Regions from separate parts of the Clostridium sp. Marseille-P299 genome, predicted to be linked through region 2. Evidence: riboswitches for the same ligand, from Rfam matches in the RefSeq annotation. Region 2 holds a riboswitch; the other holds the start of a gene.
What was found. A riboswitch is a leader RNA that binds a small molecule or an ion and turns the genes downstream of it on or off. The one in region 2 is predicted to bind thiamine pyrophosphate.
Positions count from the first base shown of each region.

Region 1: another riboswitch for thiamine pyrophosphate. It lies ahead of thiW (energy coupling factor transporter S component ThiW); the one in region 2 lies ahead of BN4220_RS10020 (energy-coupled thiamine transporter ThiT).

Region 1 is NZ_FJVE01000007.1:794,100-805,153, forward strand. It holds gene BN4220_RS11665 (aldo/keto reductase) at 1-490, shown strand, start outside; gene BN4220_RS20095 (hypothetical protein) at 487-651, shown strand; gene BN4220_RS11670 (MarR family winged helix-turn-helix transcriptional regulator) at 796-1,245, shown strand; gene BN4220_RS11675 (flavodoxin domain-containing protein) at 1,288-1,734, shown strand; TPP riboswitch at 1,798-1,904, shown strand; gene thiW (energy coupling factor transporter S component ThiW) at 2,206-2,715, shown strand; gene thiM (hydroxyethylthiazole kinase) at 2,728-3,549, shown strand; gene thiE (thiamine phosphate synthase) at 3,573-4,214, shown strand; gene thiD (bifunctional hydroxymethylpyrimidine kinase/phosphomethylpyrimidine kinase) at 4,281-5,078, shown strand; gene BN4220_RS11700 (energy-coupled thiamine transporter ThiT) at 5,075-5,677, shown strand; gene tenA (thiaminase II) at 5,805-6,467, shown strand; gene BN4220_RS11715 (DUF5058 family protein) at 6,668-7,516, shown strand; gene BN4220_RS11720 (hypothetical protein) at 7,531-8,211, shown strand; gene BN4220_RS11725 (M20/M25/M40 family metallo-hydrolase) at 8,319-9,755, shown strand; gene ltrA (group II intron reverse transcriptase/maturase) at 10,013-11,054, opposite strand, start outside.
Region 2 is NZ_FJVE01000007.1:397,518-408,571, forward strand. It holds gene recJ (single-stranded-DNA-specific exonuclease RecJ) at 32-1,810, shown strand; gene BN4220_RS10010 (hypothetical protein) at 1,944-2,255, shown strand; gene BN4220_RS10015 (ECF transporter S component) at 2,517-3,323, opposite strand; gene BN4220_RS10020 (energy-coupled thiamine transporter ThiT) at 3,571-4,254, opposite strand; TPP riboswitch at 4,289-4,402, opposite strand; gene truA (tRNA pseudouridine(38-40) synthase TruA) at 4,697-5,440, shown strand; gene BN4220_RS10030 (NUDIX domain-containing protein) at 5,469-5,864, shown strand; gene BN4220_RS10035 (dihydroorotase) at 5,884-7,161, shown strand; gene pyrF (orotidine-5'-phosphate decarboxylase) at 7,192-8,118, shown strand; gene BN4220_RS10045 (MATE family efflux transporter) at 8,149-9,519, shown strand; gene BN4220_RS10050 (DedA family protein) at 9,634-10,263, opposite strand; gene BN4220_RS10055 (helix-turn-helix domain-containing protein) at 10,498-11,054, shown strand, end outside.

The sequences.
Region 1 (11,054 bases), 400 kb from region 2:
TAGGGTTTGTCCGGTAACAGCGATTCAAAACCGTTACTCAATGATGGCCCGTCATTACGAACCGTTGTTCCCTGTATTGGAGGAGCTTCAAATTGGTTTTGTTCCATTTAGTCCTCTTGCAAATGGATTCCTTACGGCAAAATATGACAGTAACACTAAGTTTGAAGCAGGAACGGATTACCGCAGTATGATGCCCCAGTTTACGCCAGAAGCCTTGACTAAAAATCAGGAACTATTAAACCTTTTATATACAATGGCTGAAATTAAAAATGCAACACCAGCACAGATTTCTTTAGCTTGGATGATATGTAAAAAGCCGTATATTGTACCCATCCCCGGTACAAGAAAGCTTGACAGATTAAAAGAAAATGCAGGTGCAGCAGAAATCGAGTTGTCAGTTCAGGAAATACAGCAGTTGGATCATGCACTAGACAATATGGAAATGTCCGAAGTTTTCGGGGGGTCAAAAATCATCAAAAAAAGTGAATGAAAGAGATAATTGATTTTGATGAACCAATCATTGTATTTTTTATCTACTATCTTGCCATTATGGGATTATGTACTTACATCGTTTATTATGTGTCTAAGGTGCTTCGAAAAAAATATTTTAAAATCGTTGACAATAAAGAAGAAAGGGAATATATTACATAATATATTCCCTTTCTTCTTTATAAAAGTAAATTTAATTTAATCATCATAAATGAAATGTCATAAAATATACGAAGAGAGATTAAGTTTACTTCATGACATCAGTAGCAGTGCACAAGCAGATAGCACAGAGGGGTGTGATTAATTATGAATAACCAACTTGATTTTAAAGGGATTGATGAAGCACATTTTTTCATTGGCCAGATCACCGCGTTTTCCAACCGTCTCCAAACAAAAGGAGATAGTTTTTTTGAGAAAATTAGTTGGAAGCAATGTTTTTTATTAATCTGCATTAAAATGTTTGAAATACCACCAACAATAAAAGAATTATCCGATGCCGTTGGAAGTTCTCATCAAAATGTAAAGCAGATGTTATTAAAGATTGAGAAAGCAGGATTCATTAAGTTTGTTCCAGATGAAGTAGATAAACGAAAACAGAGAATCATAGTGACAGAAAAAGCGGAAGAGTTTGATAAATTCTATGGGGAACCAAGCAATCTATTTATAAAACAGCTTTATAGAAATATTGATATGGATAAATTAAAAATTACGATTGAGACCTTGATGCAATTAGATGAGAACCTAAAAGAAATGTAATACAGTAATGTAAAACAATATAAAAGAAAGAAGAGGAAATTTATGAAGATGCTGGTGGTTTATCAAAGCAAAACAGGATTTACTAAGAAGTATGCACAGTGGATTGCACAGGAACTTTCCTGTGGATTAAAAACCGCAAAAGAGGTGACGGAGCAAGACATATCCTCACAGGATCTTATTATCTATGGAGGATGGATTATGGGGAATATGATAAGCCATCTAGAGAAAATTCGTAAAATGCCACATAAGAAAATAGTGACTTTTGGTGTTGGATCATCTAAAAAAGGTGAATGTGAAGCTGCGATAATTGAGACGAATAAGCTAGCAGATATTCCTTTCTTTTATATGGAAGGTGGTTTGAATCCTAAGGAAATGGGATTCTTTTCAAGATTTATAGTAAAGATGGTGACTAAAAAGCCAGTTACCTTTACCGATCACACAGATAAAAAATATGCAATGGAACTTGTGAATTTTGTGAAAGCTTTGTAAAGAAGTCTTTCCATAGATTTTGCAAAAACAATTGACTTTTTAATGTTTATGTGTTTAAATAGATAAAAATTACAGGGGAGCTTGTGTTAGCAGGCTGAGAGGAAGTAATCAACTTCGACCCTTTACCTGATGCGGATAATGCCGCCGTAGGAAGTCATAGTTGATTTTAGACGGAGATATCGCAAAAGGTATCTCCTGTTTTTTTGTCCATTTTTAGATCAATGTAAGCAAAGAATACTCCAAAAGAAAGGAAGTGATGAACGGTATCCCGATATAGTTCGGGCGGACAGAGGGGAGCGCCTCATGTCTTGTATATAACAGCGATGGGAAGCCGTGTTCCGGCGTGAGAGGAAGCCAGTAAGCTTTTACCGACCTTTTCCTAGCGAAATCAGGATATGGTTTCGTAGAATCGGAGAACGACGCTGTGATTGCCGTTCTCACTTTTTAATTGTATGCAAAGGAGTAATTCATATGAAGAACAATAAAACAAAAAAACTATGCATCGCAGGAATCCTGTGTGCGGTAGCTGTAGTAGGTAGTTTATTTTCCTTCCCCGTTTTTAGTAGCAAATGTGCTCCAATTCAGCATATGGTAAATATTCTATGTGCAGTTCTCTTAGGACCGTGGTATGGCATAGGCGTTGCATTTGCTGCAAGCTTTATCCGGAATATGATAGGTCTTGGTAGCTTGATGGCATTCCCGGGAAGTATGTTTGGGGCCCTGTTATGTGGCGTCATTTATTGGAAAACAAAGAACATGACATTTACCTTAATTTCTGAGGTATTTGGAACTGCTATTCTTGGCGGACTTTGTGCCTATCCAATTGCTATTTTATTTATGGGCCAAAGTGCTGGAAGTATTGCATTTTACGCATATATTATACCGTTTTTTATTTCAACGGCAGCAGGTGCAATGCTCTCAGCCGTTTTTATCGGAATTCTTAAGAAAACCAATGTGTTAAAAATATTTATGGAAATGTAAGGAGACATAACGATGCTAAAAGAAATGATACAAAATGTAAAAATTGCTTGCCCATTGGTACATAACATAACTAACTACGTAACCGTTAATGATTGTGCAAATATTCTTCTTGCCTGTGGAGGTTCTCCGATTATGGCGGATGATCTAGAAGAAGTCGAGGAAATTACAAGCATTTGTGGAGGGCTTAATATTAATATTGGAACGCTGAATTCACGAACCATACCAGCGATGCTTCGTGCGGGTAAAAAAGCAAATGAACTTGGCCATCCTGTTGTATTAGACCCAGTGGGGGCAGGTGCTTCGGCCCTAAGAACAAAAACTGCAAATGAGTTGTTAAAAGAAGTGAAGTTTACTGTGATACGAGGGAATATCTCTGAAATAAAAACCCTTGCCCTTGGAGAAGGAACGACAAGAGGTGTGGATGCAGATATTTCTGATAGTGTTACAAAGGAAACATTAGAACCTGCAGTTCTTTTTGCAAAATCATTTGCAAAGAAAACCGGTGCTGTTGTGGCAATCACTGGTGCCATTGATATTGTAACAGATGGCGATATGGCATATTGCATTTTCAATGGTCATCCTATGATGAGTAGTATAACAGGAACTGGTTGTCAACTATCTGCTCTTATTACTGCTTATGTTACAGCAAACCAGGATACGCCGTTATCAGCAACTGTGGCGGCCGTTGCTGCGATGGGAATATGCGGCGAAAAAGCACACCAGCGTTTATCCCCAGAGGATGGTAATGCAACTTATAGAAACTATATTATTGACGCTATTTACAACCTAAATGGAGAAGAACTAGAGCGTCTAGCAAGATATGAAATTCATTAACAAATTATAAGGAGGTGCTAACGATGAAATGTAATAAAGAGACCATGCTACTGTATGCCGTAACGGATCGTGCGTGGACAGGTAGGCAAACCCTCATGGAACAAGTAGAGGATGCAATAAAAGGAGGGGTCACCTGTGTCCAACTTCGTGAAAAAGAATTGGAGGAGGAAGCCTTCCTTGCAGAAGCAATTGAAATGAAGGAGATATGCTCTCGGCATCATGTACCATTTATAATCAACGATAATGTTGAAGTTGCCATAAAATGTGGTGCGGATGGTATCCATGTTGGACAAAGGGATATGGAAGCTGGGAACGTTCGAGCTTTGGTAGGTGAAAATATGATGATTGGAGTTTCTGTTCAAACAGTGGAGCAGGCCCTTGCTGCACAAAAAGCAGGAGCGGATTATCTTGGGGTTGGTGCAGTATTTACAACAACCACAAAATTAGATGCAAATTCGGTATCACACCAGACATTAAAAGCAATCTGTGAAGCGGTTTCTATTCCTGTTGTTGCAATTGGTGGTATCAATAAGTCAAATATTTTAGAACTTTCAGGCACTGGTGTTGATGGTGTGGCGCTGGTTTCTGCTATATTTGCAGCAGAAGATATCAAAATGGAATGTACTATTTTACGTTCGCTTTCGGAGAAAATGGTGCAAGAGTAAAGAAAAAACATTTCGGGTTATGCTCGAAATGAAATAAAGACTTTAGAAAACGGAGGAATTTATCTTATGAAAACAGCACTAACAATAGCAGGAAGTGACTCTAGCGGTGGAGCAGGTGTTCAAGCAGATATTAAAACAATGATCACAAATGGTGTATTTGCTATGAGTGCAATTACAGCATTAACGGCACAAAATACCGTAGGGGTTCAAGGGATATTTGAAGTTAGCCCTGAATTTCTTAGTATGCAAATTGACAGCGTGTTTAGCGATATCCGACCTGATGCCGTTAAAATCGGTATGGTGTCCTCTGCGCAGCTTATAACCGTAATTGCAGATAAGCTACTACAGTATAAAGCAGAAAATATTGTGGTGGATCCTGTGATGGTGGCTACAAGTGGATCGAAACTTCTCTGCGACGATGCTGTGAATATTATGAAAGATAAATTGCTACCGATCGCTACTGTTGTAACTCCAAATATACCAGAAGCTGAGGTTTTGTCTAGGAGAGAGATAAAAAGTGCCGAGGATATGATAGATGCAGCAGCATACATCAGTGAAACTTATCACTGTGCTGTTCTTTGTAAAGGTGGTCATAATTTAAACGATGCCAACGATTTATTATACGCGGATGGTGAATACCGTTGGTTTTATGGAAAGAGAATTGATAATCCTAATACTCATGGAACTGGTTGTACACTTTCAAGTGCAATCGCATCAAATCTCGCTAAAGGTCAAGATTTGATTACAGCAGTTGAGAATGCAAAAGCATATATTTCTGGAGCTCTTGCAGATATGCTTGATCTTGGTGCAGGAAGTGGACCAATGAATCACGGATTTGGAATACAAGGTAGGTTCACATTATGATTTCACTATACATAGCTGGAGGATTTTCTGTTATATATTTTGTCATTTCTATTTATTTGTGCCGTGGACTTAAAATAAAGGTAAAGGATTTAGCTTTTGGAGGCATTGTCTGCGCTCTTACGGTTGTGCTGGGCTGCATTATGATTCCAATCCCAACGGGTGCAAGCATTTCAGTCGGTTATGCAATACCTTTGATTTTATTGGCAATCTTGTGTGATTACCGCCTTGCTATAGTATGCGGATGGATTACTGGTATAATGTGCTTATTTTTCGTTCCTACGTGGCAACCAGTACATTGGGGACAGATATTTGTAGAACATCTTGTTTGCTTTTCTTGCTTGGGATATGTAGGTGCATTTGGAACAGAGAAAAAATATAAGTTATGGTTTGGCATTGCAATTGCACTTACAATTAAGTTCTTTGGGCATTTATTATCCGGTGTTTTATTCTTTTCATCAAACGCTTGGGATGGATGGGGATCATGGGGATATAGTTTGGCATATAATTTTTCCTCCAGTATTCCAGAATCACTGATTACTATACTTATTTTGATGTTTATTCCTATAAACACCTTAAGACGACAAAAAAACTTTCGCTAGGAGATTCGAGTGAAAAATAGAAATCAATTTTTATGTGTAATTTGGTGCTTGTGCATCACAAACTGTTATGGGAAAAGAACGTGTGTAAAGATTATGTGTAAAGAACATGCCAAGAAAGGAAATTATTATGAATACAACAGAAAGACTTCTTGAAGCAACAAAACAATTATGGGAAGATTATAATAAACATCCGTTTGTTTGTGGTATACAAAACGGTGTGCTTGATAAGGAAAAATTCAAGTATTATATTCTACAAGACTATCTTTATTTGATTGAATACACAAAGGTATTTGGTATCGGTATTGCCAAAGCGAAAACGATAGAAATCATACAGTTATTCTCATCGTATTCTCATCTGCTTGCTAACAGTGAGATGGATATACATAAAGGGTATATGGGAAAGTTTGAGATTACAAAAGAAGAACTTAATAATACTCCAGTAGCTCTAGACAATCTTTCCTACACTTCTTATATGCTTCGTGTGGCTTATGAAGAAGGCGAGGTTGAAATTTTAACTGCAATTTTATCTTGTGCTTATAGCTATGAAGTGATTGCAAGAAACATGGTACGTAACAATCCGGATTCTATTAACCATCCATTTTATGGCGATTGGATCAAAGGATATTCATCCGATGCTTATCATGAGGAGAATATCATTTTACTAAATACTCTTGATAAAATGACAGAAAACTATACAGAAGAGCAAATTGAGCATTTGGTTCAGATTTTTGTGAACTGTTCTCGTTATGAAATGAAATTCTGGGATTTAGCTTGGAAAATGAAAAAATAAAATAATAAACAAAATTAATGGCATCAGAATAATGATTATATTTTGGTGCCTTTTTTCTATACTTTCTTTTATACTTTCTTTTATACTTTCTTCATTCTCTATTGAATCTTCAATTGTATTCTTGTATACTTTTTTTATTGTATTTGGAAATGAATTTCCAATATACAATAACAAAATATTTCTACAAAGGAAGGAAAACTATGTCAAACTATATTTCACAAGTGAATGCGGTTACACTGTATCTAGTTGTTGCTGCAGTACTGTTATTTATCGCCATTATGTGCTTGGTTTTTATTATTAAAAGCTATCGTGCTGGCGTTGCGCAAGGAATGGACAAAAAGCTTTTAAAAAGAGCGATTACTTCTAGCGCTACCTTTACTTTATTACCGAGTATTAGCATTTTACTTGGAGTTATTGCATTAAGTGGAACACTTGGCGTTCCGTTTTCATGGTTACGTTTATCCGTAGTAGGAGCACTTCAGTATGAGTTAAATGTAGCAGAAATCGCGGCAACAGCTTCTGGGTTAACAGGACTTAAAGTGACTGAAATGTCGATACAGGTTTTTGTTACCGTTGCTATGGTAATGACTGCTGGAATTTTAGGGGGAGTTCTATGTAGTTTATTTGGACTAAAAAAATACTTAGGGAAATTAAATCGAAAGAATCAAGTGAATGAAAGCGTATCGATACAACAAGAGATTGAGTCCGAAAATAAGCAATCACAAAGTGTATCTAGTGAGAAAGAACAGGTAAGTAAGTCTAAAAATCATCAACTAGAGAGTGAAGTTAAAGAGAAGAAACCAGGGTTTGGGGCTTATGCAACAATCGCTATGTTTATTGGATTATGTAGTGCTTATATCGGTTCTTATGTTGGAAGTTTTGTAGCATATGGTGATTATATGCCTTTGTTTGTTGCAGTAATTTCTGCTCTTGTGATGGCAGTGTTTGAATATTTAGCAACTAAAAAAGGATTGTCTGTACTTGACAATTTTAGTGTAGCAGTCAGCATGCTTTGTGGTATGATTGCTGCTGTAGTAATTAATCTATAATGGGGGAGGAAGCAATGGATCAGAAGAATAATAAATTTGACAATCAGAATTTTACAGATCATTTACATAGGTTAGGAAGAATCACATTGATCGTGGCAACCTTACTCTTACTGGGAATACCTCTTTTTATAGGTGGTATCTATGGGGTATCCATTGATTGGAGAAGTTTTTGGAATGGCTTTTATAAAGTTGCGATTATTTATGTTCCAGTTTCCGTAGTTGAATTTTTTGTTTATGCACCTATGCTTGGTGTTGGCGGAAGTTATCTGGCGTTTTTAACTGGAAATATCGCGAATATGAAATTGCCTTGTGCAATGAATGCTCGTGATATTTGTAAAACAAAAGTTGGTACTCCTGAGCATGAAATTATTTCAACGTTGAGTGTAGCAACAAGTGCATTGGTTACGATGTTGGTCTTATTAGTAGGCGTTTTATTATTAGTTCCTTTAACTCCAATATTAGAAAATCCAGTGCTAACACCAGCCTTTGATATGGTGGTACCTGCGTTATTTGGTACACTTGGATTAAAATATTTCCGTAAAAGTTTAAAGATAACAGCAGTACCGCTATTAGCTATGATTGTGTTGTGTATTTTAGTTCCATCTATGATTACTCAAACTAGTATTTTAATTATTCCTGCGGGCGGTCTTGCACTTGTTATTAGCTTTGTGTTATTTAAAAAGAATTTATTATAGTAGGAGCTATAATGTGAAAAGTTGAAATCAATTTTCACAAGCAAGTTTGTATTTGCGCACTACAAACTTGTTATGGGCAAATAACGTGTGCAAGAATGGAGATTATTATGATTATAAAACTTTTATTCGCTGTTTTAATTATTTTAGCTATTATTATCGCAATTGTTTTAATACGTACACTGCGATTAAAACCTACGTCTGCCATACATGCAAAAGCTCCAGTTGGGGATCCAGTACGTAACAAGGAATATGGAGAAAAACTCTCAAAAATGATTCAATGTGAAACGATTTCTTGTCGTGATCAAGAAGATCGAAGTAAGTTTTATAAGTATCATGAAGTTTTAAAAGAACTTTTTCCAAATGTTTGGGCAAATTGTGAGTATCATCATTTTAATGGTAGCTTACTATTAAAATGGAAGGGGAAGGAAAGCAAGGATCCGATTCTTTTCATGAGTCATTTGGACGTTGTTTCTGCTAGTGATGGTTGGGAACATGATCCATTTAGTGGTAAGATTATTGACGGAAATGTTTGGGGAAGAGGAACCGTTGATACAAAAGGAAGCTTCTTTTGTCTAATGCAGGCAGCAGAGGAAATGATTCGTGATGGTTATATGCCAAAAACGGATGTTTATCTTGCTGGTAGTTGCACGGAAGAATGGAGTGGTGATGGGGCGCCTGCTACAGTAGCATGGTTAAAAGAACAAGGTGTTCATTTACGTATGTTAATTGATGAAGGTGGCATGATTATCGAAGAACCAATCAATGGTGTAAAAGGCATGTTTGCTATGGTTGGTGTATTAGAAAAAGGATATGGAGATGTGAAGTTTGTTGCCAAAGGTAAGGGCGGTCATGCCAGTGCACCTGGAAAAAACACCCCATGGGCAAGGCTTGCTGCATTCATTCATGAGGTGGAAACCAAGAATCCTTTCCGTTTGGAAATAAACCCAACGGTTCGTGAAATGTTCAAACGAATGACTCCGAATATGGATTTTAAAATGCGTTTATTATTCTCAAATTTGTGGCTATTTGAGGGCCTTTTAAAGAAACTAATGCCAGTGATTAGTCCCGTGGGAGCTGCGCTAATGCAAACCACGCTTGCTTTTACAAAGGGAGAAGGTTCAAAAGGTTATAATGTATTACCTTCAGAAGCTTATGTTACAGGCAATATGCGTTTTATTCCTCATCAAGCAACGGATGAAAGTATTGAATTGATTTCTAAAATAGCAAAAAAATATGACATCGATACGGAAGTTATTATAGCGGAACAACCATGTCCAGTAGTTTCCTATGAAAGTGCTGAGTTTAATATGCTAGAAGAGGCAGTTCATAAATTTTATCCAGATGTAACCGTAACACCTTATGTTATGACAGGTGGTACGGATGCTAAATATTATAGTGACGTCTGTGATAATTGTTTACGTTTTGCACCACTTTACATTACGGGGCAGCAGTACAAAAGCATTCATGCAAAAAATGAAAACATCGGCTTGGCAACACTTCCTTCTGGAGTAGATTTTTATAAAGAGATTATTAAGATGCAATAAATGTCGTTGTGTAAAACTAATTAAACATAGGCAGTTTCTGCTGGTACTCACATAAATGATGCTAATAAAGATGATATTGTGAAAATAAACATGTTTATTTAAGATTTAATGATAAAGCTAGAACATAGAATATGTGAATATTTGTAGGAACTAAAAACAACCACCGGAGAGAATCGAGTAGGAGGAAATTCATTAATTGAATTTCCGTCCTCTCACACCACCGTACGTACCGTTCGGTATACGGCGGTTCAATAAGATTACCTTATTTGCGAATATCTTTCACTAAGTGTTATAAAACCTTGTTCTCTAAGATATTTATTGGTAAGAGTTGAATTTAAGATTGGGCTATTGGAGATTCTCCAGTAGCCTTTCCTTGTATTCGCATGTTCCCATGCTTTCCAATTCTCTACCCCTAGTTTAACTAAGTTATCATGTTTCGTTTTAATCTTTTTCCACTGTTTCCAGTAACAAAGACGTAAACGTCTTCTTAGCCACTCATCAAGTTCTCGTAAGGTACCTTTCATATCTGCTAGTTTGAAGTAACTTATCCAGCCAACAATTAATTGTTTTAGTTTAATAGCTCTGAGTTCCATACTCATTGCATTACTTCTTCCAGTGATACTCTTAAGTTTTCCTTTTAACTTCTTAACAGAAACTTGATGTACTCTTATTCCCATTTCACCTTTCTTATTGTAAAAGGTATATCCTAAATATTTTAGTTTCCATGGTCGGTCTACCTTACTTTTCTCTTTGTTAACTTTAAGCTTCAAGTCCTTTTCTATAAACTCCGTGATACTTTTCATAACTCGTTCTGCTGATTTCTTTGATTTCACGTATACATTGCAATCATCTGCATAACGGCAGAACTTAAGTCCTCTTCGTTCTAATTCCATATCTAGTTCATGCAACATGATATTACTTAATAGTGGAGATAAGTTCCCACCTTGAGGCACCCCTTCTACAGTAGCACTTACTAATCCCTTTTCCATCACTCCTGCATTTAGATACTTCCTTATCAGTCCGATTACTCGTATATCCTTGACTTCTTTATAAATCAGCCCAATTAACCTATCGTGGTTGACAGTATCAAAGTACTTTTCTAAATCTATATCTACCGCCCATTTATAGCCTTCATCCATGTATTCTTTACATTTTAGAATTGCTTGATGCGCGTTTCGATTTGGTCTAAATCCATAACTATTCTCTGAAAATTTCTTCTCAAAGATTGGCGTTAGTACTTGTGATACTGCCTGTTGTATCACTCGGTCTACTACAGTTGGTATCCCTAATGGTCTTGTT
Region 2 (11,054 bases):
TGTGCACGTTTCGTACAGATAGGAGTAATATATGAAAGAAAAATGGATATTAGAAGCAAAAAAAGCAGATTTTAATGCTATAGGTATGAAATATAATATAAATCCCGTATTAGCACGTATTATGGTGAATCGAGGAATCTCTGAAGATAATCAAATAAGAAAGTATTTATTTGGAACCTTTGAAGACATGCATGATCCAAGGCAGATGAAAGATCTAGAAAAAGCTGCTAGTATGCTTGCTAATGCGATAAAAACCAATCAGATTATTACAATTGCAACGGATTTTGATAATGATGGATTATTGTCTGGGCATACTTTACATACCGCAATTAAGCGTATTGGAGGAAAAGCAATTATTGATGCACCAAATAGGGTGTTAGAAGGTTATGGACTTAATCGACGTATTGTTGATGATGCGCTTTTGGCTGGTAGTAAGTTTTTAATTACTTGTGATAATGGGATTGCCGCATTTGATGCAATTGAATATGCGAAAGAGCTAGGTTTTACGGTGGTTGTAACAGATCATCATGAAGTTGGCTTTGAGGAAGATGAGAGTGGAGTAAGACGTTTTATTTTACCGAAAGCAGATGCAATTGTGAATCCAAAGCAGAGTGATTGCCATTATCCTTTTAAAGGTTTATGCGGTGCTGGAGTTGTGTTTAAGTTAATTCAAGTTCTTTATGAGCTCTTTGATATACCAAGTGAGGAATTATATGAATTGCTAGAATTTACAGCTATTGCAACCGTAGCAGATGTTATGGATTTAGTGGATGAAAATCGTATCATTGTAAAAAAAGGTTTGGAACGCATCAAAGATACTAAAAATCTTGGTTTAAAGGCATTAATTGAAGAAAATCAATTACGTAAAGATAAAATAAGTGCCTATCATATAGGATTTATTATTGGTCCATGCTTTAATGCAGCTGGAAGGCTGGAAACTGTGAAGCTAGCCTTTGATCTTTTGCAAGCTAAGACAGAGGATGAGGCCAATAGACTCGCCGTAGAGTTAAAAGAATTAAATGATAGTAGAAAAGATCTTACTCTAAAAGGGGTTGAGCAAGCATTTGATATTATTGATTCAACAGATTTAAAAGATGACAAGGTATTACTTGTTAAGTTAAAAGATACCCATGAAAGTTTGGTAGGAATTATAGCTGGACGAGTACGTGAAATGTACCACAAGCCTGCTATTGTGTTTACAAATGTAGAAGATGGCCTAAAAGGATCTGGTAGATCCATCGAAGCCTACAATATGTTTGAAGAGTTAAATAGTTGTAGAGATTTACTTAGTCGTTTTGGTGGTCATAAAATGGCGGCGGGTCTTTCTTTAAAAGAAGAAAATTATGACGAACTAAGAAGACGATTAAATGAAGAAAGTACTCTTACCGAAGAAGATTTTATACCGACGGTTCGTATTGATGTACCTATGCCCATTGGTTATATCACAGAAAAGTTTGTAGATGAGTTAGAATTACTCGAGCCTTTTGGAAAAGGAAATTCAAAACCAATATTTGCGGAACAACATTTTAATATTTGTAGTGGTAAAATTCTTGGGAAGAATCAAAATGTACTAAAGATGATTTTAATGAATCAGAATGGTTCTATTATTGAAGCACTATATTTTGGAGATATTGATAAGTTCAATGAGTTTTTAACAGATGAATATGGAGAAGTTGAAGTTTCTAATATGTATAAAGGAAGAAATTCATCCATCGACGTTGCATTTACTTATTATCCAAGTATTAATGAATACATGGGGAATAAGACAACTCAGATTATTATTCAAAATTACTGCAGAATTAAGCGTTAGACAAAAAGTGATAAAGTATCGAGTATAGAATTAAAAGTATAGAATCAAAGATAGAGAATCATAAATATAAATCTAAAATAAAAATAGAAAGGACTGCTTTATTTATATAATCAAAGCAGTTAAGAGGAAGCATATGCAAGAAGAATTAATGAATAAAAACACAGATTTAAAAGAATTATTTGTACAGCAAAAGTATGAGGAAATGATAGAGTTCTTAGATGGACTTACTAACGAAGAAAAGATTGAATTAGCATATTTTAATATGGAAGTTATAGAGAAGTATTATAATACTCAAAAATATGATTTAATTAAACAGTATTTAACATTTGTTGCATATTGCAGTTTTATATTTGAATATACTGCAAAAAGTGGATTATTAGAGGAAACAAAGGTAGAAGAGTGGAATACATTATTTGCAAATATCTTTGAAATTGTAAAAAGATAGATTGCGAATGCCTTTTAACGAAGGAATATATCATAATAATTAGTTGTTTAAAATTGAACGATTAGAATAAGAATCTAAGATATCAATATAGACAAGATAACAATTAAGATAAAGATTAAAAAGAAGAAACTCGTAGGATTAAAAGTAATCAAGGAGTTTCTTCTTTTATAATAGAAAAAGTATTTAAAAAGCTTCTTATTTATTCAATATAAATCTACTTCAGGAGAGCTTTCATTTCTATATTAAAAAGTATTCATATCTCTAATCAATTCGACGAAATTGATTGGAGGAAATTAATGCAGGACGTAATGCCGTATATAAGATTACTGCAACAATAACCGCTGCAATCGCATTAACAAAGGTAGTACTAGCACCGATTTTAGCCCAGATAGAAGCAACGTCTGCAGGAATATTTAATACATAGCGTTTGTAAAAGTAACCAACAAGTGGATCTGCAACGACATTAAAAGCCATTCCACAAGTAGAGGAAATAATTGCGATTCGAAGAATTTTTTTCTTATTATGCTCTTTGCTAATATGGAATATTTTATGGGCAACAAAACCAACAATTAGGCCAATGCATAGTTTTAAAATAAGAGTTTTAGGTGCGCTAGTTACGTAATCAGAGGTTAAATCTGCAATTGTCATACCGATGGAGCCAGCGAGTCCTCCCCATAATCCACCTAGCAATAAAGCAGCTAGGACACAAAAAGTGTTCCCAATATGAAGGGCAGTTTTTTCTGTACCAACAGGGATTGGTATTTTAAGATATTGAAAGCCAATATAGCAAAGGGCAGCAAGTAAAGCTGCTTGAGTCATTGTTTTAACTTGATCAGAATGAGATTCATTGGTTGTTGATTGCTTTTTTATAAGTAAGTAAAGACTCGTTAATACTAAAATCACTCCAATGATTAAAGCAATTAAACTGTAAATAATTAAAGTATCATTGGCGGTTACTCCAACGTCGATTTTACTCTTATAACCATAAATAAGTAGAGCAATGGATACGCATGTAAGTAATATTCCGATGATTAAATTCAGCCGTTTCGTTTTTAAGTTTGTTTTCATAAGTAGTCCTCCCTATCATCTACATCTGTATTATCCGTATATTACCATTTAACTGGCAATGTGAAAACGACCAGATTAAGAGTTTTTAGACATACCAGAAGGCATACACCTTTGATGACTATTCCTGTTAGTAGAATAAATTTAATGAAAAAGGAGCTTTAGCAAAAATATGCTTAAGCTCCTTAAATATAACCTTTTTACTAAGTAGTAATAGGATTTGCGAATATCTGTTTTACTATTCTTAAATTTATTCAGTAATCATAGCCTTTACGTGTTTTAGTGCACCAGATATTGCAGGAACGAAAAGTAATACCACAGTAATAATAGCTTCTGGTATTATGTACATACCATTATAAACTAGCGAATAAACAGGAGCGCTCATACCAGAACCTTCTGCATAAGATGCGAAGAATATAAGGCCTGATAAAAAAGAAAAGAAATAACGTCCAAGAACACCTGTGATATAACCCTTAATTAGTCCGTTCTTTTTATTCGAAAAGATACCGGATAATCCCAAAGCACCAAACGCAAGAGGATAATCTACAAGCATCTGTACTGGGGTGTAAAAGATAGGATCAATTACGAACTGTAATAGACCGTAAGCTATTGCAGTAATAATACCAATCTTAGCTCCATACCAATAACCAATTAAAGCTATGAAAAACATACTAAACAATGTAACGGAACCACCCATAGGTAATTCTAAAAATTTGAAAAAAGAAGTAACTAAACCAAGAGCCATAGCAAGTGCTGAAAATACAAGCTGTTTTGTGGTATAGGTTAGTGCTTTTTCTTTTTTCGGGCGTAATAAAAGTGCAATTACGATTAATCCGATAATAACTGCAATTACGGTTATTACACCACTTTTTGTTAGTTGGAAGACATTTTCATCCCAACTATTTGTTGTAGCTTTCGCTAGAAAATCAAACATAAAAAAATCCTCCTTATGATAAAAGCATAGGAGGGAACCACGATTATAGCTTCCTTCCGCCGGTATTATCCGGATCAAGTCATGAGGGTCAGTACGTACACAAAATAGGTGCAGTACTTCTCAGCGTGGAGCTCCCCTAGCACATTCAGTATAGCAATAATATAAAAAATGTCAACACGTAAATTGCATAATTATGTAATTTGAATGCAGAATTTACGTAGATAAGGGGTAAAATATGCTTGTATTTCATGCTTTAATTCAATATAATTAGATAGGTTAAACAATTAACCAACCCAAAGATTTCATTGGTATTTAGTTCATGATATAATGAAAGTGGAGTGAGGTACATAAAAGCTCCATTGCAATGAAATTATAAATGTTAGTAACAATAAGTTAATAATAGATTCGTGAAAGATTTATTTACAGCTTGATAGGAGGAGATATGAGAAACATTCAATTAACAATTGAGTATGATGGCTCAAGATATGATGGTTGGCAAAAACAAGTTGGCAACTCAAAAAGTATAACAATTCAAGACAAAATAGAGGAAGTCTTAAGTCGAATGGATAACGAAAAAGTCGAGGTGTGTGGTGCAGCAAGAACAGAAGCTGGAGTCCATGCATATCGTCAGATTGCAAATTTCCATACTAATACAGATTTAAAGGTGTATGAAATAAAGCATTATTTAAATCGATTTTTACCAAGAGACATTGCAGTAGTAGAAGCCTTAGAGGTACCAGAACGTTTTCATGCAAGCTTTAATGCAAAAGCTTTTGTCTATGAATATAAGATTACAACTGGAGAGGTTCCATCTGTATTTGATAGAAAATATAATTATTACAGTTTTAAGCGCTTAGACATTGGTCAAATGCAAAAAGCTGCGAAATATTTTATAGGTAATCATGATTTTAAAGCGCTTTCTGATAATAAGCGAATGAAAAAATCAACGATTCGAACCATTCATGATATTGATATTTACGGGGATAACAAGGAAATAGTAATTACCGTAAAGGGAGATGATTTTTGGCCTCATATGGTGCGAATTCTTGTGGGCACTTTAATGGAAGTAGGACTTGGAAATTGTGAACCAAGTAAAATGGAGGAAATCATCAGTAGTAAAAATAGAGAGCTGGCTGGACCAACGGCGGAAGCTAAAGGGCTGTTTTTAGTAGATGTTCTTTATTAAATACATCTAGGATCTAAGGGAGGTAGTTATGGAAAAGTATAAAATAATGGTTAAGGGCATTGTAAAATATGAAAACAAATATTTATTAGTAAAGCGTTGGTATGACGATCGAATAATTAATCCATATCAATGGGAGTTTATCGATGGAAAAATAGAGTTTGGGGAATCACCAGATAAAGCCGTGATACGTGTGATTAAGGAAAACCTTGGTCTTGATGCCATTATAAATCGTATCTTGTATACGTGGACGTATACTGTAGGGGATGTATTTCATATAGGTATTTGTTATGAATGCTATGGTAGCCAAACCGAGATTATTTTGTCTGAAGATTTACATGACTATCGTTTTATTTCACGTGAAGAGTTAGATCAATATATTGAAAATAAAAACATTTTAGAAGATATAAATAGGGCAGACTTGTAATTTGAAAGGAGGCAATAAGATGATAACCTTAATAAAAAATGGATATGTAATCGACCCAGCGACTGGGACAGAAGGAAAGTATGATGTATTAATTGAAGATGGTTTAATTAAGGCAGTAGAGCAAGAAATTAATGCGAACGCAGATGAAGTAATTGATGCTGCTGATAAATATGTAATGCCTGGTTTTATTGACTTGCACGTTCATTTAAGAGAGCCAGGATTTGAATATAAAGAGACCATAAAAACAGGAGCAATGTCAGCTGCAGCAGGAGGATACACAACCATTTGTCCGATGCCAAATACCAATCCTGTAATCGATAGTAAAGAGATGGTGGAATATTTGCTTACGAAAGCAAAGGAAGATTCCGTTGTCAATATTATACCAATCGGCGCTGTTACAATCGGTCAAATGGGAAAAGAGTTAGCAGACATAAAAGGTATGGCAAGTGCTGGTGCGTTAGCTATTAGTGAAGATGGAAAGTCTGTTATGGATGTTAATTTATATGTCGAAGGTATGAAGGCTGCAAAAGAGGCTGGGATAGCGGTTTTTGCACATTGCGAAGATAAGGTATTGGTTCGCGGTGGTTGTATGAACGCAGGAAAAAAGGCGGAAGAATTAGGTTTTAATGGAATAACCAATGCCGTGGAAGATGTTATCACAGCAAGAGATATCTTTTTGGCGAAAGAGACTGGTGTTTCATTACACTTATGTCACTGCTCAACAAGTGATTCAGTAAGATTAGTACAAATGGCAAAAGAAATGGGTTTACCAGTAACTGCTGAAGTATGCCCACATCATTTTACAATGTCAGATGACGAAATACCAGGAGATGATGCAGATTATAAGATGAATCCTCCTCTTAGAAGTAAAATGGATGTAGATGCGTTAAAAGAAGGCCTTAAGAATAATATTATGGATGTGATTGCAACGGATCATGCTCCACATGGTGAAGAAGAAAAGAAACGTTCTATGAAATCAGCACCATTTGGAATTGTTGGTTTGGAGACAGCATTTGCATTAACAATGACTGAACTTGTAAATAAGGGATATTTAACTCCAATGCAAATGGTAGAAAAAATGAGTTATAATCCTGCAAAAGTGCTTGGAATTGATAAAGGTAGCCTTGCCCCAGGTAAGGTTGCAGATGTAGTTATTGCAGATCCAAAAGCTTCATATAAGATTGATAAAAATACATTTTTATCGAAGGGAAAGAATACACCATTTCATGGAAAAGAAGTGGTAGGTAAGGTAGTATTGACCATGGTAAACGGTAATATTGTATTTGAAAATAAATAAAATAATATAAGTGGAAAGGCTAGAGAAAAAATGATAAACAAATTAATTAAGAAAATCGAAGATAACAAAGCACCTATCGTTGTTGGACTTGACCCAATGTTAAGTTATATTCCAGAACATATTAAAACAAAAGCATATGCAGAGTTTGGGGAAACCTTAGAGGGCGCTGCAGAAGCAATTTGGCAATATAATAAAGGAATTGTAGATGCAACTTACGATTTAATCCCTGCTGTTAAGCCTCAAATCGCTATGTATGAGCAATTTGGGATACCAGGAATGATTGCTTTTAAAAAGACAGTTGATTACTGTAAAGAAAAAGATTTGGTTATCATTGGAGATATTAAACGTGGAGATATCGGCTCTACAAGTGCGGCGTATGCGACAGGACATCTTGGAAAAGTAACTGTTGGAAGCAAGTCTTACTATGGATTTGATGAAGACTTTGTTACAGTAAATCCATATCTTGGTTCTGATGGAGTGTTACCATTTATTGATGTTTGTAAAGAAGAAAAGAAAGGATTATTCATCCTTGTTAAAACTTCAAATCCTTCTAGTGGGGAATTCCAAGATCAGTTAATCGATGGAAAGCCATTATATGAATTGGTTGGTAAAAAGGTAGCTGAATGGGGTGAAATGTGCATGGGTGAATCCTATAGCTATATTGGAGCAGTTGTTGGAGCTACTTATCCTGAGATGGGTAAAGTCCTTCGTAAGCTAATGCCTAAAAACTATATATTAGTTCCAGGATATGGTGCACAAGGTGGAAAAGGCTCAGACTTAGTACATTTCTTTAATGAGGATGGCTTAGGAGCAATTATCAACTCTTCAAGAGGTATCATTGCTGCATATAAGCAGGCTGGATATGAGAAGTTTGGTGAAGAAGCATATGCAGATGCATCAAGAAAAGCAGTAATTGATATGTGTGAAGATATTAAATCGGCACTTGTAAAGAAATAATGATATCGCAAAAGGTGGATCGGAAAAAAGATGAGTAATAATTTAGTTAGCGATATGACAAATGGGAATCCCACGAAGCTATTGATACGTTTTGCAATTCCAATGCTGATAGGAAATTTATTTCAACAAATTTACAACATGGCAGATGCTATTATTGTTGGTAAGTTTGGAGGAGAAAATGGACCAAATGCTTTAGCAGCAGTAGGTTCTGTATCCTCTTTAAACTTTTTAGTAGTTTCATTAACCATGGGACTTGCAGTTGGTATTGGTGTTGTTATATCTCAATATTTTGGAGCAAAGGACTATGAAAATGTAAAGCGTAGCTTCGCAACCGGTACTTATATGATCATTATAGTGTCTCTTATTATGGGAGCTTTGGGATTTATCTTTAGTAGAGAGTTTTTGGAATTATTAAATACTCCAAGTGCTATTATAGATGACGCTGATATTTACTTTAAGATTTGTTGTCTTGGTATTGTAGGCAATGCAGGTTATAATGGTATGGCAGCAGTTATGAGAGCATTAGGTGATTCTATTACACCACTTAGATTTTTAGTAATTGCATGTATTGTTAATATTGTACTGGATTTAATTTTTGTTATAGTCTTTCATATGGGAGTTCCTGGAGTAGCGATTGCAACGATTATTTCACAAGCAGTTTCGGCAATTGGATGCATTACATATGCATTGAAAAAAGTAGAATTACTACGTATTCCAATAAAAGAATTTGTACCTAATAAAACAATCGTGAGAAAATGTATTACATTAGGTTTGCCAGCTGCATTTCAGAACTCGTTAGTAGCACTATCAACGATTGTGATACAGCGTGTAACAAATAACTACGGAGAAACAGTTGTAGCTGCATCAACGGCAGCTGCAAGATTAGAGCAACTTGTATTACAACCAGGAATGTCATTAGGTTTAGCAGTTTCTAACTATACGGGACAAAATATTGGAGCTGGAAGAATAGACCGTGCAAAACAGGGATTTTGGGCAGCTACTAAAATTATTACAATCTTTAGCCTTATCATGACTCCACTTGTTTATTTTGGTGGAGGATGGATTATGAAGCTATTTACAGATGAACCACTAGTTTCAGAGATTGGACTAGAAGCAATTCGAGTAACATCATTATTTTATATACCGGTAGGTATGATATATGTTTCAAGAAATTTACTAAGTGGTTCTGGTGATATGAAGATTCCTATGATTATGGGATTATCTGAGGTGTTATGTAGAGTTGTATTTGCAAACATTTTAACCACAATCCCAGCCATTGGATTTATGGGAATTTGGTGGGCGTCAGGACTTAACTGGTTTATCACTGGTAGCATTGGATGTATTCGTTATGCTACAGGTAAATGGAAATATAAATCCATTGTTGAACATAAAACCACATAATATAAATATTAAAAGGTACTGTTGCAAAATAGAGTTTTAAAGCAGTTAAAACATTTCTATTTTGTGTCGGTACCTTTTTAATTTATAGGAAATAAAAGCATAAATGAGTTGTTATTATTTCTCATTTATCATTGTTTGCTTCTCGGTCTTTTGAATGAGATCGCGTTTTTTTAGTTTAGATTTAATGACTAATAAGATGATTATTAGTATTGTTGGGATAATTATGGCCTCAAATTTATGATAATATTGTAAAACAAGTTCCCAATTATCTTGTAGATAATAGCCAATTCCGATCAATATGATATTCCAGATGGTGATTCCAAGAAAGGAGTAACTAAAGTAAGTATGTATCGGTTGTTTAGCCGCTCCTGCGATAAATGCTATATACGTACGACATATAGGGATCATACGTCCAATGCATACTGCATAACTACCATAATTGTTAAACTTGTCATAAGAGGAGTTGATTCCTTTTTCTGTTTTCGGAAAACGTTTTGTAATCTTATTAAGTAATGCATTACCACCAAATCTTCCAACCATGTAACAAAAGCTGGTACCGATCATTCCAGCAATAACACTTGTAAATATTATTATAATAAATGGAATTTGCTTTCCAGAAGCAACGGCACCAGAAAAAGGAAGAACGATTTCACTTGAAACAGGAAAGCAAGCATATTCAAGCATAATGATTATGAACATTGCAAGCAAACCATGATTCGATATAAATTGAATTAAAGAATTCATAAAAGCCCCTAATATGTTGATTTGATACAATATATGTGAGTTTTATATTCCTATTCAAAGTTTTTTTAGTACAAAATTATTAATAAAAAAATGTATCAATGTATACAAATGGTGAAAGAATACAAAAGACACAAAAAAGATTGGATTTATTTGAATATATTGTATATAATATAAACGATAAGGATTAAAACAGGAAAAAAGTATATAGCAAAGGAAGTATGGAGGAAGAAATAATTGTATAATTTTAGAAGGCTATATAATAAGAATTCAATTGTCCAATTTTGGATGTCATATTTATTTGTGTTAATTATTCCTATCGTTATCGTTTTTTGTGGATATCAATATGTGTTTGGTGTAGTGGAAAAAGACACAAGGTTAACGAATAGTATGATGCTTGAACACAGTGTAAGTCTACTGGATAATGATTTGAAATCATTAGAATCTATGGCTCTTCAAGCAGCACAAAGTTCTAAACTTCGAACAATTGGAGAGTTTACAAAATATAATGCAGAATATACATTGTTATCTATTGACTTAATGAAAGACTTTAATAGTTTATTACGATATCAAGGAACGGATATCGTTGAAGATGCTTACATATATTTAAATAAGACAGGCTATGTTATGTATGATAGCGCTATATACCGCAATAGTATTTTTGAAAAATATATTGAGAGCTGGGGGATGACAGCTCAAGAATGGAGAAATCTTTGTAAAAATGGATGGAGTTATACGCCACGTTATGTACCATCCTCCAATAAGACACTTCATTATGTAGTTCCCTTTGGTAA